3 regions of the Bradyrhizobium sp. Leo114 genome follow, and region 3 is predicted to be linked to each of the others. Evidence: riboswitches for the same ligand, from Rfam matches in the RefSeq annotation. Region 3 holds a riboswitch; each other region holds the start of a gene.
The links. Region 3 has a riboswitch for cobalamin ahead of ACZIRK_RS24450 (TonB-dependent receptor). Riboswitches for the same ligand answer to the same signal wherever they lie in the genome.

Region 1 (4,255 bases), on a different contig from region 3:
GTCCGCCATGCGCAAGCTTGGCATGTCATCCACAGCCGAGCTGGTTCGCTATGCGATTCGCAAGAAGCTGGTTGCGCCCTGAGGCGCAGACAATTCGAGCGGCAGTCGTCGCGCCGGGTTACGCAGCGAGTATTGGATCATTGGCTGGAGTTCACACGGCCCCGCCGGTGATATCGCCCGAATGCCACGCGCGGATTGACGGCGCATATGGCCCCTCGCCCCGACGCCGCGGCCATACATGCCGCCCGCGTGCGGAAGGAGCAATCTCCCGGAATCCCAGTGGTTCGAGATTGCAGGCAATAGGGATAGTCCCGTGCCGTAGCGGGACCAGCTTCGGCAATCCAGATCAAGCCGGCCGCAGATAAGAGTGCCATCAGGTAGCGCATGAGATCACCTCGCTCATTGAGGATATCTCCATAGTGCCGAAGGAGGACGCGCCTGAAAATACATGATTCCCCGGGGGCGAGCTTGACAAGATTCCCTAGAGCGCGCCGATCACGATCGCGCCACCGAATTCTGAAGCCACGACGCGGGTGTCGAGAACAGGCATTACGGGTCCAGACCTTCCGTAGGATGGGTGGAGTCCCATGCTTTTCAAAGATCTCGATGGCAGCGAAGCTGTCACCAACTCGATCAGCGCAGATTCACGCCCCTCGTGCATCGCGGATTGCCTGGGCGACTTTCGTCGCCTGCGACACCCGTCCGATTCGCGCGCCCGTGACGATCTTTTTTCGGCGCGTGCTCAAGCGCGGCACCATGCCTTCGTTGGCGGTCGATCCGGCGGAGGGATAGGGAATGAAGTCCGCGGCCCGACGCAGCGCGAGAGCCTTTCGAGCCGCTTCGACATTGGCGGTGCGAGCTGCCAAATTGTGAAGACGCCTGAGCTCGCTGTTCACCCGCTTCAGTGCCGCGGCAAAGACCTGCTTGCGTTGTGATGGACGATCGGCAGTTCCGGGGAAGTTCGCGCCGCGAGGCTGGCCTTTCCCGCGCGTCTCTCGCCGCTTTTGTCGGCCGAGCGTTCGCTCCTTGTCGCGCATCTTGCGCAAGCGGGATCGCATGTCCGCAAGATCAGCCGGCTCGACGTCATAGATGGCGGGATGATGCGTGAGGCGGATCGTCTCGTATTCGTCGTGACTGAGGAGGCTGCGTTCGAGTTTGCATGGGACCGACATTTCCTGTTCCTCCGTTGAATCTGTCGATGCTCACATGAACGGTATCATCCAAGTTTAGCGACGCGTGTGGGTGGCATGTGATGCTCGCATAAGGCTGTAGGATTTGCCATCTGCCGTCCCTTCGCCTGTCAGCAACTTTCTGTGTTCGTCATTCAGGTCGCCGCTATCAGCGATCCGCAAAAATGCTGTTGGGTTCTGATCGTTATCGATTTGAGTTTTGCTCCGCCTTGTGCTTCTTTGCACGCGTCATCGGTGCCCTTTGTAGGGTGAAACGGGAACGCGGTGCGGGAATCTTCCCCAATGCCGCGGCTGCCCCCGCAACTGTAAGCGGACTATTTGCGATCCGGATGCCACTGGGCCTGCCAAGCAGGTTTGGGAAGGCGGATCGCGAGACGACCGCAAGCCAGGAGACCGGCCGTTGACGGGTATCAACTCGTTCGACGGTGGGTCGGCGGAAGGGCATTAATGAACTTGCGGCGTTTTCTTGCCGGGTGTGCGGCCGTTGCTGCGTGCGGTCACACTGGCGCCATGGCCCAATCGGGTCCCGAACAGCTTCCTGCTGTTGTCATCAATCCGGAGGTCCGGTCCAAGCCGGCCCCGAGGAATAGGCAAAGGTCTTCAACGACCCATCCTGCGCGCCCGGCGCCCGGTAACGAGGCGCCGGCCGCGACTCCCGAAGTGGTCGTGACTCCCGACCGTACACTGGAGCCGGCGAGCCGGACCGGAAGCTCGGTCAGCGTGGTCACGCACGAAATGCTCGCGACCAGCAATCCGACCTCGCTCGTCGATGCGCTGCGGACCGTGCCGGGACTCGATATCACCGAAAGCGGCGGACCAGGCGCGACGACCAATGTGCGCTTGCGCGGCGCCAATACCGGCCAGGCGCTGGTCATGATCGATGGCATCAGGGTCAACGATCCGACCGCCGCCAGCGGCGACTTCGATTTCGCGATGTTCGCCCCGGGCGCGATCCAGCGGATCGAGGTGCTGAAAGGACCGCAGAGCGCGCTCTACGGATCTGACGCGATCGGCGGCGTCGTCAACATCATCACCAAGAAGGGCACCGGTCCGGCACAACTCGACGTCAGCACCGAGGGCGGAAGCTACGGCACGGCGAGCACCAGCGCAGCGCTGACCGGAACCTCTGGGCCGTGGTCCTACGCGTTCACGGGAAGCGGGCAGCACAGCAACGGCTTTTCACGCTACGGCTATCGCATCCCCGCGCTCGAAGCCAAGTATGGCCCGCTCGAGCGCGATGGCTTCGACCGCGTCGGCGGTTCGGCACGCGTCGGCTACGATTCCGGCGAAGGCGTACGCCTGGAGACGGGCATGCTGGCCTCATTCACGCGGTCCGCCTATGATCAGGCCTCCGGAACGTTCCCGGACACGCCGTCGAGCGCGACGCGCCTGCTCGAACAGGTCTGGGGACGTGCGTCGTTCGACACGTTCGGCGGCATTCTCACCCATAGCGTGAGCGCATTTGAGACGCATATCGACCGCTCGTTCGACGACGTCACCTACAAGATCAACAAGCTGCCGCAGAACACGACATCCATCCTCTCCAATTTCGTCGGCGACAGCACGGGCCTGGAATATCAGGGCAACCTGAAGGTCGGCCCGCTGGGATCGCTCATCGTCGGATCCCGTGTGCAGCATGAAACGGCGAGCACCTCCACCACCAACCTATTGCCGATTCCTGGAGCGTCGACGCCACAGCTCGCAGGCACGCAAGACACCAATTCAGTGTTTGCGCTCTGGCAACTGCCGATCGGCGAGCGGCTCAACATCACGATGGGCGGCCGGGTTGACGACGTCGTCGATGTGGCACGGTTCGAGACATGGCGAACCACCGCGGCTTACACGATCGCCGAGACCGGCACCAAGCTGCATGCGAGCGCCGGGACAGGCGCCAAGGCCCCGACGCTCTATCAGCTCTATGCGCCGACCTATGGCAATTCCGCGCTCAGTCCCGAGGAGAGCTTCGGCTACGATGCCGGCATCGACCAAAGCCTGTTCGGAGGCCGCGTTGTGGTTTCGCTGACAGGCTTCGGCAACAGGTTCAGCAACCTGATCGACTTTGTGACCGATCCGGCGCACCCGCTCGGGCACTACGTCAACGTCTCGCGTGCCGAAACCGACGGACTGGAACTAGGGGTCAACGTCGATATCCTGCCGGGCTACCTGAAATTCAACGCCGCCTATACCTATCTGCAGGCTAAGGATCTCTCGACCGGCCTGACGCTGGCGCGCCGGCCGGAAAACCTGGCGAGATTCTCGTTCCCGATCACACCGATCGAGGGCTGGCTGATCGAGCCACGCGTGCTCGCGGTATCCACGCGCTACAGCGGTTCAAACGAGACGCTACCACTCGCCCCTTACGTCCGCGTCGACCTCTACACCGAATACAAGATCGATGAGACCTGGAAGGTGTACTTGCGCGGCGAGAACATTTTCAATGAGCACTATCAGGAAGTGTACAACTATGGCACGACCGGACCTGCGGCTTACGCCGGGTTCAGTGCCCACTGGTGAAGCGGATGTGATGATGCGCGCGCGGGGTGCGCTATTTGACCGAACCAAGCGCGCTGGCCAGGCGATCGAGACCATCGTCCGACGCAAGGCCAAATCGCAGCCATTCGCGTGCGCCGTTAAAGCTCCGGCACCAGATGTGGCGTCGGGCCAATTCGGTGTGCAACGTCGGGGCATCGGGATGGGAGGCAAGGCGAAAGAGCGTCGTCCCTCGGACGAACTGAAGGCCCGCCGCTGTCAGGACCTGATCCAGCTTGCTCGACTGCCGAGCGAGCTTCGCACGCATCGCATCAGCCCAGGATCGATCCCGCAGAGCGGCCGTGCCCACGCAAAGCGCCGGCCCGGAGACCGACCATGGACCCAGCGCCGCGGAGATACGTTCGACGATGTCGCGTCGGCCGATCACGAAGCCAAGGCGAAGTCCGGCGAGCCCATAGAATTTGCCGAAGGAGCGCAGTACGAGAATGGGGAGATCGGCGCTCATCGCGGCAGCACTGATGCCGGGATCGACATCGGCAAAGGCCTCATCGATAACCAGCCAGCCTCCGCGACGA
Region 2 (4,255 bases), on a different contig from region 3:
TGTGAATGGGCTGCTCCGTCTCGAACCTTGTGCATTGAATCCAGAAGCGCATGGCGTTCTCCTCTTCGAGCCGCCGCAGGATAAGAGACGGGGCGGCGCTGTCTAGCCAAGCGACCGCAATTCGCGGGCGGCGGCGACCATGTTGGCGAGCGCCGGGCGCACCTCTTCCCACTTGCGGGTCTTCAAGCCGCAGTCGGGATTGATCCAGAGCTGCGTGTCGGAGAGCCGCTCTCTTGCGAGCTTGAGGAGGTCGGTGATCTCGCCAATGTCAGGCACGCGCGGTGAATGGATATCGTAGACGCCGGGACCGATTTCGTTCGGGTAGCGGTAGTTCCGGAAGGCGTCGAGCAATTCCATTTTCGAGCGCGAGGTCTCGATCGAAATGACATCGGCGTCCATCTCCGCGATGGCGTCGATGATGTCGTTGAACTCGGAGTAGCACATGTGGGTGTGGATCTGGGTCTCGTCCTGCACGCCGGAGGAACAGATGCGGAAACTATCGACCGCCCAATCGAGATAGGTCTTCCATTCCGACCCGCGCAGCGGCAGGCCTTCCCGCAGTGCCGCTTCGTCGATCTGGATCATGCCTGCACCGGCCGCCTGCAGATCGCGCACCTCGTCGCGGATCGCGAGCGCGATCTGTCGGCACACGTCGCTGCGCGGCAGGTCGTCGCGGACGAACGACCAGTTCAGGATGGTCACGGGGCCGGTCAACATCGCCTTCACCGGCTTTGCCGTCAGTGACTGCGCGAATTGCCACCATTCGACCGTCATCGCCTGTGGTCGTGAGACGTCGCCGTAGAGGATCGGCGGCCGGACGCAGCGCGAGCCATAGGACTGCACCCAGCCGAGCTCGGTGAAGGCGAAGCCGGAAAGCTGCTCGCCAAAATACTGCACCATGTCGTTGCGCTCGAACTCGCCATGGACCAGGACGTCGAGCCCGATATTCTCCTGCCAACGGATGGCGCGCGCAGTCTGATGCTGCAGATAGGTCTTGTATGCGGTATCGCTGAGTGCACCATTGGCATGTGCGGCGCGTGCGTTTCTGACATCGGTTGTCTGCGGGAAGGAGCCGATGGTCGTGGTCGGGAAGCGTGGCAGATTGAACCGCTCGCGCTGCACCTCGGCACGCTCGGCGAACCGGCTGGCACGATGGCGCATGCCGCCATCGATGGCGGCGAGACGCTGGGCAACCTTGGCATCGTGAATCCGCGGTGAGGTCTTGCGCGCGGCCGCGGCGGCATCGGACGCTCGGATCGCTTCGGACGCAGGGGCCCGGCCACTTCCAAGCGCCGCGCCCAGCGCGGCAAGCTCTTCGAGCTTCTGCACCGAGAATGAAAGCCAGGTCTTCACCTCGGGATCGAGCTTGGTTTCCAGGGCGAGATCGATGGGTACATGAAGCAGCGAGCAGGATGGCGCGATCTGAATGCGCTCCTTGCCGAGCTTTGCGACGACGGGCCCAAGCTGATCGAGGATCCGGCTCAGATCTGCGCGCCAGACGTTGCGGCCGTCGATCACGCCGAGCGACAGCACCCGTTCTTTCGGAACGTCGATGAGATCGCCGAGCTGCTGGGGCGCGCGCACGAGATCGAGATGCAGGCCGGCGACCGGAAGATCAAACGCGACCGCACGATTGCCGCCGAGCCCGCCGAAATAGGTCGCCAGCATGATCCTGATGTCCGGCACCGCTTTGGCGATTTCGGAATAGGCGCGCCGTAGGGCTTGCTGAGCGGCGGCGTCCAGATCAAGCACGAGACAGGGCTCGTCGATCTGTACCCATTCCGCACCGCGGGCAGCGAGTTCGCGCAATAGTTCGATATAGACCGGCAGGAGCCTGTCGAGCAGCGACAGCGTGGCGAAATGCGGTTCCTTGGACTTGGCCAGTTTCAGGAACGTGACTGGGCCGACCAGCACGGGGCGGGTCTGATAACCCAGCGCCTTCGCCTCCTCATACTCTTCGATCGGCTTGCGTGATGAGAGTGCAAAATACTGGTTCTTGCGAAGCTCCGGCACCATGTAGTGATAGTTGGTGTCGAACCATTTCGTCATTTCGAGCGCCGCCACGCCATGTGCGTGATGGGCATGTCCGCAGGCCTCGTCATGCGCGTCGGCCTTGGCGCCACGCGCCATCGCGAAGTAGGTCGCAAGCGGCACCGCGCCGCCGGTCCAGCCATAGCTTTCTGGGATAGCGCCGACCATTGCGCAGGTGTCGAGCACCTGATCGTAGAACGAGAAATCGTTCGACGGGATCACGGTGATACCGAGTTTCTTTTGCCGCGCCCAATTGGCCGCGCGCAGCCCGACGCCGGTTTCGATCAGCGTCTTTTCGTCTGATGCGCCGGACCAGAAGCGTTCCAGCGCGAATTTCAGTTCACGCCGCGGACCGATCCGCGGCGTGCCGAGGGACGCAACAACAAGTGAAGTGGAAGACATTGGCTTAACCCCATGAGTTGGGGGCAAAGGCCGTAGTGACACGTCTGGATTCCCTGCGCGAGGTGCGCACGGAATCGCAACCGCACCACCGGGACACCCCGCCCGAGGACGTGTATGTTGTCGAGGCAGGTCTCCTGGCTCGCGGGTCGTTGCTGTGGTCCGGCCTTCCCGAAGCTTTGCAGGCTTCAGTGGCAATTGTGGACCGCGGCTCGCCGCTTACAGTTGCGGGGGCAGCTCCGGCTTTACACCGGCTTCCCTCTTAGCTCCGGAAAAGATCTCTCCGAAGAACCACGACGCGTTCACTTACCGGCAAGATCGCGCGAACGTCAACTCGGCTGACATCACGTGCGCGTGGAGCCGGTTGTTCACAGCGCCAACGGCATGGACCGGAATTTTTGCGCTTCGCCCATACGTGCCATTGACAGCATTCTCCAAATCGCACCAGATGTAGCTGTCACGGTCCATCATGACGCAAGGAATGGTGGCTAAGAGGGAAGCTGGTGATCGCGCGTTTCTCGCGAGAATCCAGCGCTGCCCCCGCAACTGTAAGCAGTGAGTTGCTCCCGATTTTAGACGTCACTGATGCGGCATCGCATTGGGAAGACGGGGAGTGACGCCGACCTGCGAGCCAGGAGACCTGCCGTGACAGCAAATAACGTCCACGGGCGGGGTGTCCCGGCGGCCGCTTGCAGGCTCATGCCGGTACGCCGCCGGCATCATCACGCAGCGTCGCCTCTGGCATCCGGCCCCAGCAACATCACGGGGTCTGCAAGATGTCACTCTCTCTCGATCGCGAAACCACCGCGTCACCTCTCATCCACCTGCGCCCCGAATCAATCGCGGCGCCGGAAGCACGGCTGCCGATGCAGGTGATCCGCCGCAATGGCACGGTGTCGCAATTCGATGCCGGGAAGATCTCGGTGGCGATGACCAAGGCCTTCCTTGCGGTCGAGGGGAATACGGCGGCTGCGTCGCGCCGCGTGCACGAAGCGGTCGAGGAATTGACCGCCGAAGTCGTCGGCGCGCTGTCGCGCCGGATGAGCGAAGGCCGCACCTTTCATATCGAGGACATCCAGGACCAGGTTGAACTGGCATTGATGCGCAGCGGCCATCACAAGGTGGCGCGCGCCTATGTGCTCTATCGCGAGGAGCGGGCGCGGCAGCGCGCCGAACAGCAGGCAACTAAATCCGCAACGGCATCGAGCGGGCCAATCGTCCACGTCACGCTCGCGGACGGCAGCAAGGTGCCGCTCGACCATGCGCGGCTGGCGATGATCGTCGGCGAGGCCTGCGCCGGGCTCGACGGTGTCGACGCTGCGCCTGTCGTCGCGGAAATCCAGCGCAATCTCTATGACGGCATCAGCCAGGAGGAACTCGCGCTCGCCAGCGTGATGGCAGCGCGTACGCTGGTCGAGCAGGAGCCGAACTACGCCTATGTCAGCGCGCGCCTCTTGCTCGACAAGCTCCGCACTGAAGTGCTGTCCTTCGTGCAGGGCGCGCCAACGACAGCGTCGCAGGCGGACATGGCGGTGCGCTATGGCGAATATTTTCCGGCCTGTATCAAGACCGGCATCAGGGCCGAATTGCTCGATCCCGAACTCGGCCGCTTCGACCTGAACAAGCTGGCCGCGGCACTGAAGCCGGAGCGCGATCTTGCGTTCCAGTTCTTAGGGCTGCAGACGCTTTATGATCGCTATTTCCTGCATGTCCGCGGCCACCGGATTGAATTGCCGCAAGCGTTCTTCATGCGCGTCGCCATGGGGCTTGCACTGCGCGAGATCGATCGGGAGGCGCGCGCGATCGAGTTCTACAATCTCCTGTC
Region 3 (4,255 bases):
AAATCTCGCGTCTCACAACGGTTCGTCGTCGGGGCCGTAGCGATCGCGCTTCGGTGTGGCGATGTCGCCGTCTTCGTAGTCGTCGTCCTCCTCGTGACGCGCAGGTGGAGGCGGCGGCCTTGGCTTGCCGCCTTCCTGCTTCGGAGGTTGGCTTCTCTTCCCGATCCCGCCCATGTCGATCTCCCGCCATCACGACATAATGGCTGATTCGGGCGGAACAAGCCGGTCCGCGCGTGGCTCGCGGACCGGCCGATCGCTTCAGAACGTGGCGCCGGCCTTCACCAGGAAAGTCCGACCCGGCAGCGGATAGGCGCTGAAGCGGCCGGGCGTGAAGTTCGAGGCAATGGCGTAGTCGTAATAGAGCGCATTCAGGACGTTGTTGACGCTGACCGACCAGAAGAAATGCTCATAGGCGCCGCTGAGCTTGAGGTCGATCGTCGCATCGCCCGGAATGCGCGTTTGCGTATTGGCCTGATCATTGTCCATGACGCGCGAGCTCCAGGCGCGCAGCGTGGCATCGAACACGAGATAGTTGTCCCAGACATTCCAGGTCACGCCGAGATTGCCGGTGTAGCGCGACACCAGCGGCACGTCGTTGCCGGCGAACTGTCCCTCGCGGAACACCGCGCGCGTGTAAGCCATGCCGCCGCGCAGCGACACGGTATCGCTGACGCGCAGCGAGGCCTGCGTCTCGGAGCCATAACGCCGGGTCGGATCGAGGTTGATGTTGTAGAACAGCACCGGATTGAAATGGATCTCGTTCTCGAGGTCCATGTTGTAGATGCTGGTTTGCACCTGGAAGCGGCCCGTCTTGACGCGGAAGCCGGCTTCGACGTCGTGCGAGGTCTGCGTCTTCAACTGGAAATTCTGCGGCAACGGGTTGAAGTCCGCATCGAACGCGGGTCCGGTGGACGTGCGCTCGTCGACATCGGGCGTGCGAAACGCGTGCGCGGCGCGGGCGAACACCGAGAACATTTCGGTGAAGCGATGCTCGACGCCGACATGCAGCGCGTAATTGGTCTCGCTCTGGTCGAGCGGCGTCGCCTGCGCGTCGAAGGCGAACGGCGCGTTCGGATCGTAGCGGTCGCGCGCGCTGAGCCAGGTGTTCTGCACCCGCGCGCCATAGGAGAAATCGGTGGTGGGCAAGAGGCCAACCGTGTGCTGCCAATAGCCGGCGAGCGACTGCTGCGACAGGTCGTAGGTATGGATCGGTGGCACGCCCCGGAACGCGCCGCGCTGCTGGTGGAACGTTGCATCGTAATAGTCGATGCCGGTCAGGATCGACGAGGGAATCCCGAAGATCGAATTGCTGATGCTCAGCCGCGGCGTGATCGACCAGGTCTGCAACGCGGCGTCATTGTAGGTGGATGCCGCGCTGATGAATGGCGAGGTGCCGAAGAACGCGCCTTGCGTGTCCTTCTGGCGGTAGCCGCCATCGACGATCAGGTCGACACCGTTCAGGAGCGTCTTGGTGAAGCCCGTCGTCGCGCTCGCGCCCTGCTGGTTGCCATAGTCGAACGGCGTGGCGGCGCCCTTGCGATCGGTGACGAGCTGATTGACGCCGATCGAAGGATCGACCAGCCTGCCGCCGGGAAAGCCCAGCTTCTGGTCGTCGCCGGTCACCGTCAGGAAGGCTTTCAGGTCCGGCGTCGTGTAGTTGAGATTGCCGACGCCGTTGCGCTGGTCGAGCGCATTGTTCACGCGGTAGCCGTCGGACTTGATGCCGTTGCCGTAGAACGACGCCGACCATGGTCCCGAATTCATCGCGATCGAGATCGCGGCCATGCGCTGGTTGAAGGAGCCATAGCCGGCTTCGCCGCGGATCGAGACCGGCGGGCCGCCGACACCGGTCTTGGTGACGATGTTGATCACGCCGCCTATCGCATTGTCGCCGTAGAGCACGGCGCCGCTGTTGCCGCGGGTGATCTCGACGCGCTCGATCGAATCGAGTGGGATGGTCGACAGATCCACCTGCGCCATGTCGATGTCGTTGAGCCGTCGCCCGTTGAGCAGGAACAGCGTGTTGGCGGTGGCGAACGCGCCGAAGCCGCGCAGGTCGACCGAGGTCTTGGCGCCGTTCACGCCGCCATAGAGCGATTGAAGCTGCACGCCGGGGGCCTGCGCGATGATCTCGGCCAGAACCTGGGTCGGCGAATGCGCGATGTCGTCGGCGGTGATCACGGTCGAGGACGTCCCGACAATGCCGGCAAATTGCGGGCCGCCGCCACCGCCACCGGATGAAGCTCCGCCAGCGGCGGCGCCGCCAGCGCCCGCGCCGCCGGCCGGCTGCGCGTTGGTCGGCACCTGGCCCGGCGCGGGACGCCGGGGACCTGGAGTGCCGTCGGAAGCGGGCTTGGCACGGGTGCGGTTGTGGTCGCCGGGCGCCCTGACCTCGACCGGCGGCAATTGCTCGGAGGGCGCTTCCTGCGCCTGCGCGGCGGAAACATACAAAGCGGGCGCCAGCATGCTCGACGCGAGCAGCAGCGCGCGGCGTTGCTTGGTGGCTGTGGTAGCAGAGAACATCGGCGAGACCTCGGTATGACGTCAGTGGCACGTCACAGCGAACCAAGGCTCACCATCGCGTTTCGCGCTTCAGGTGAAGCAAATGCCTGTACTCCCCGACCGACATCGTCGCGTGTGACCACGTATGACGGCAGGTCTCCTGGCTCGCGGGTCGTTACCCTTCGTCGCCTTCCCAGGACCGAGACTCCCAGTGGCATATGACGAAGGATTCACCGCATACAGTTGCGGGGGCAGCCGCGGCTTTACGGGAAGTTTCCCGGTACCGCATTCCCTTTTGATCCCGATAGGAACCGTCGGGGCCATCTAGGATTTCGGCGGCACGTGAGTCAATCCCGGCGAAACTGCGGCTCCCTGGCTCCCATACGTTTTTTTGTTCCGGTGTCGCTTGTCTGCCACCGAATTCGCTGCAAGAAGCAGGGCGCGATGAGTGCACAGGATTTCACGATAGCGGCGGGTCTGGCCGCGCGGCGGCGGTTGGGGGCGACCGTTGCAATGATTGCGTTGGTTGCCTTGCTGATGCTGATCTCGCTCGGCACCGGCCCGGTGCGGCTGTCGCCGCTGACGGTGATCGAGGCGCTGTTCGGTGGCGGCAGCGATGTCACGCAGGTGATCGTGCGCGAGATTCGCCTGCCGCGCACCATCCTGGCGTTTGCGATCGGCGCCATCCTCGGTCTGTCAGGCGCGGCGCTGCAAGGCCTGTTGCGCAATCCCTTAGCCTCGCCCTCGCTGTTCGGCGCGCCGCAATCGGCGGCGTTCGGTGCGGTGCTGGTGATCGCGCTGGGGTTGGCTGACGTCCGCTCCTATGCGCTGCCGGTCGCCGCCATCATCGCCGCATTCGGCTCGGTCTTCGTGCTGCTCGCGATCGCAGGCCGCAATGCGGGCCTCTTGATCCTGATCCTCGCCGGGCTTGCGATCTCGAGCCTTGCGGGCGCTGCGACGGCGCTGGTGATGAACCTCGCGAGCAATCCGTTCCTGGCGCTCGAGATCGCGTTCTGGCTGCTCGGCTCGCTGGAGGACCGCAGCTTCCAGCATGTCGCGCTGGCGCTGCCGTTCATCGTCGCCGGCGCGGCCATCCTGCTGTCGCAAGCCAGCGCCTTCCGCGCGCTCACGCTCGGCGAAGAGACCGCGCAAAGCCTCGGCGTCGATGTCGGCCGCCTGCGCCTGTTCGTGATCGCAGGCGTTGCGCTCGGCGTCGGTGGCGCGGTGGCGGTCACCGGCACCATCGGCTTCATCGGCCTGGTCGCGCCGCATCTGATGCGGCCCGTCATCGGCCACGATCCGGCGCGGCTGTTGGTGCCGAGCGCGCTTGCCGGCTCGGCGCTGTTGCTCGCGGCCGACATCGCGGTGCGCATCATCCCGTCGACGTCGGACATCAAGGTGGGCGTGTTGACCTCGATCATCGGCGTGCCGTTCTTCCTCTATCTCATCATGCGCGAGCGTCGCGCGCTCGGCGGAGGCGTCGCATGACGGCGCTTGTTGTAGAACACCTCAACGTCGTGCTCGCCGGCCGCCGCGTGCTCAACGATGTGTCGCTGCAACTCGCCTCCGGTCATCTCGTCGCGCTGGTCGGTCCGAACGGCGCCGGCAAAACCACGCTGCTGCGCGCGCTCGCCGGCCTCATTCCCTCCGACGGCGTCATCAAGGTGGGAGGCGAGGCGCTTGCCGCGCTGCCGCTGCGCGAACGGGCCAAGCGCTTCGGCTATCTTCCGCAAGGGCACATGGTGCATTGGCC

Region 1: another riboswitch for cobalamin. It lies ahead of ACZIRK_RS23250 (TonB-dependent receptor plug domain-containing protein); the one in region 3 lies ahead of ACZIRK_RS24450 (TonB-dependent receptor).
Region 2: another riboswitch for cobalamin. It lies ahead of metE (5-methyltetrahydropteroyltriglutamate--homocysteine S-methyltransferase); the one in region 3 lies ahead of ACZIRK_RS24450 (TonB-dependent receptor).

Annotation. Positions count from the first base shown of each region.
Region 1 is NZ_JBUYEN020000019.1:61,992-66,246, forward strand. It holds gene ACZIRK_RS23235 (response regulator transcription factor) at 1-82, shown strand, start outside; gene ACZIRK_RS23240 (DUF3551 domain-containing protein) at 138-386, opposite strand; gene ACZIRK_RS23245 (hypothetical protein) at 645-1,172, opposite strand; cobalamin riboswitch at 1,406-1,606, shown strand; gene ACZIRK_RS23250 (TonB-dependent receptor plug domain-containing protein) at 1,857-3,704, shown strand; gene cobD (threonine-phosphate decarboxylase CobD) at 3,736-4,255, opposite strand, start outside.
Region 2 is NZ_JBUYEN020000005.1:248,747-253,001, forward strand. It holds gene ACZIRK_RS08745 (hypothetical protein) at 1-52, opposite strand, end outside; gene metE (5-methyltetrahydropteroyltriglutamate--homocysteine S-methyltransferase) at 103-2,433, opposite strand; cobalamin riboswitch at 2,541-2,741, opposite strand; cobalamin riboswitch at 2,874-3,092, shown strand; gene ACZIRK_RS08755 (ribonucleoside-diphosphate reductase subunit alpha) at 3,207-4,255, shown strand, end outside.
Region 3 is NZ_JBUYEN020000020.1:155,835-160,089, forward strand. It holds gene ACZIRK_RS24440 (ATP-grasp domain-containing protein) at 1-40, shown strand, start outside; gene ACZIRK_RS24445 (hypothetical protein) at 13-174, opposite strand; gene ACZIRK_RS24450 (TonB-dependent receptor) at 259-2,523, opposite strand; cobalamin riboswitch at 2,636-2,833, opposite strand; gene ACZIRK_RS24455 (FecCD family ABC transporter permease) at 3,016-3,990, shown strand; gene ACZIRK_RS24460 (ABC transporter ATP-binding protein) at 3,987-4,255, shown strand, end outside.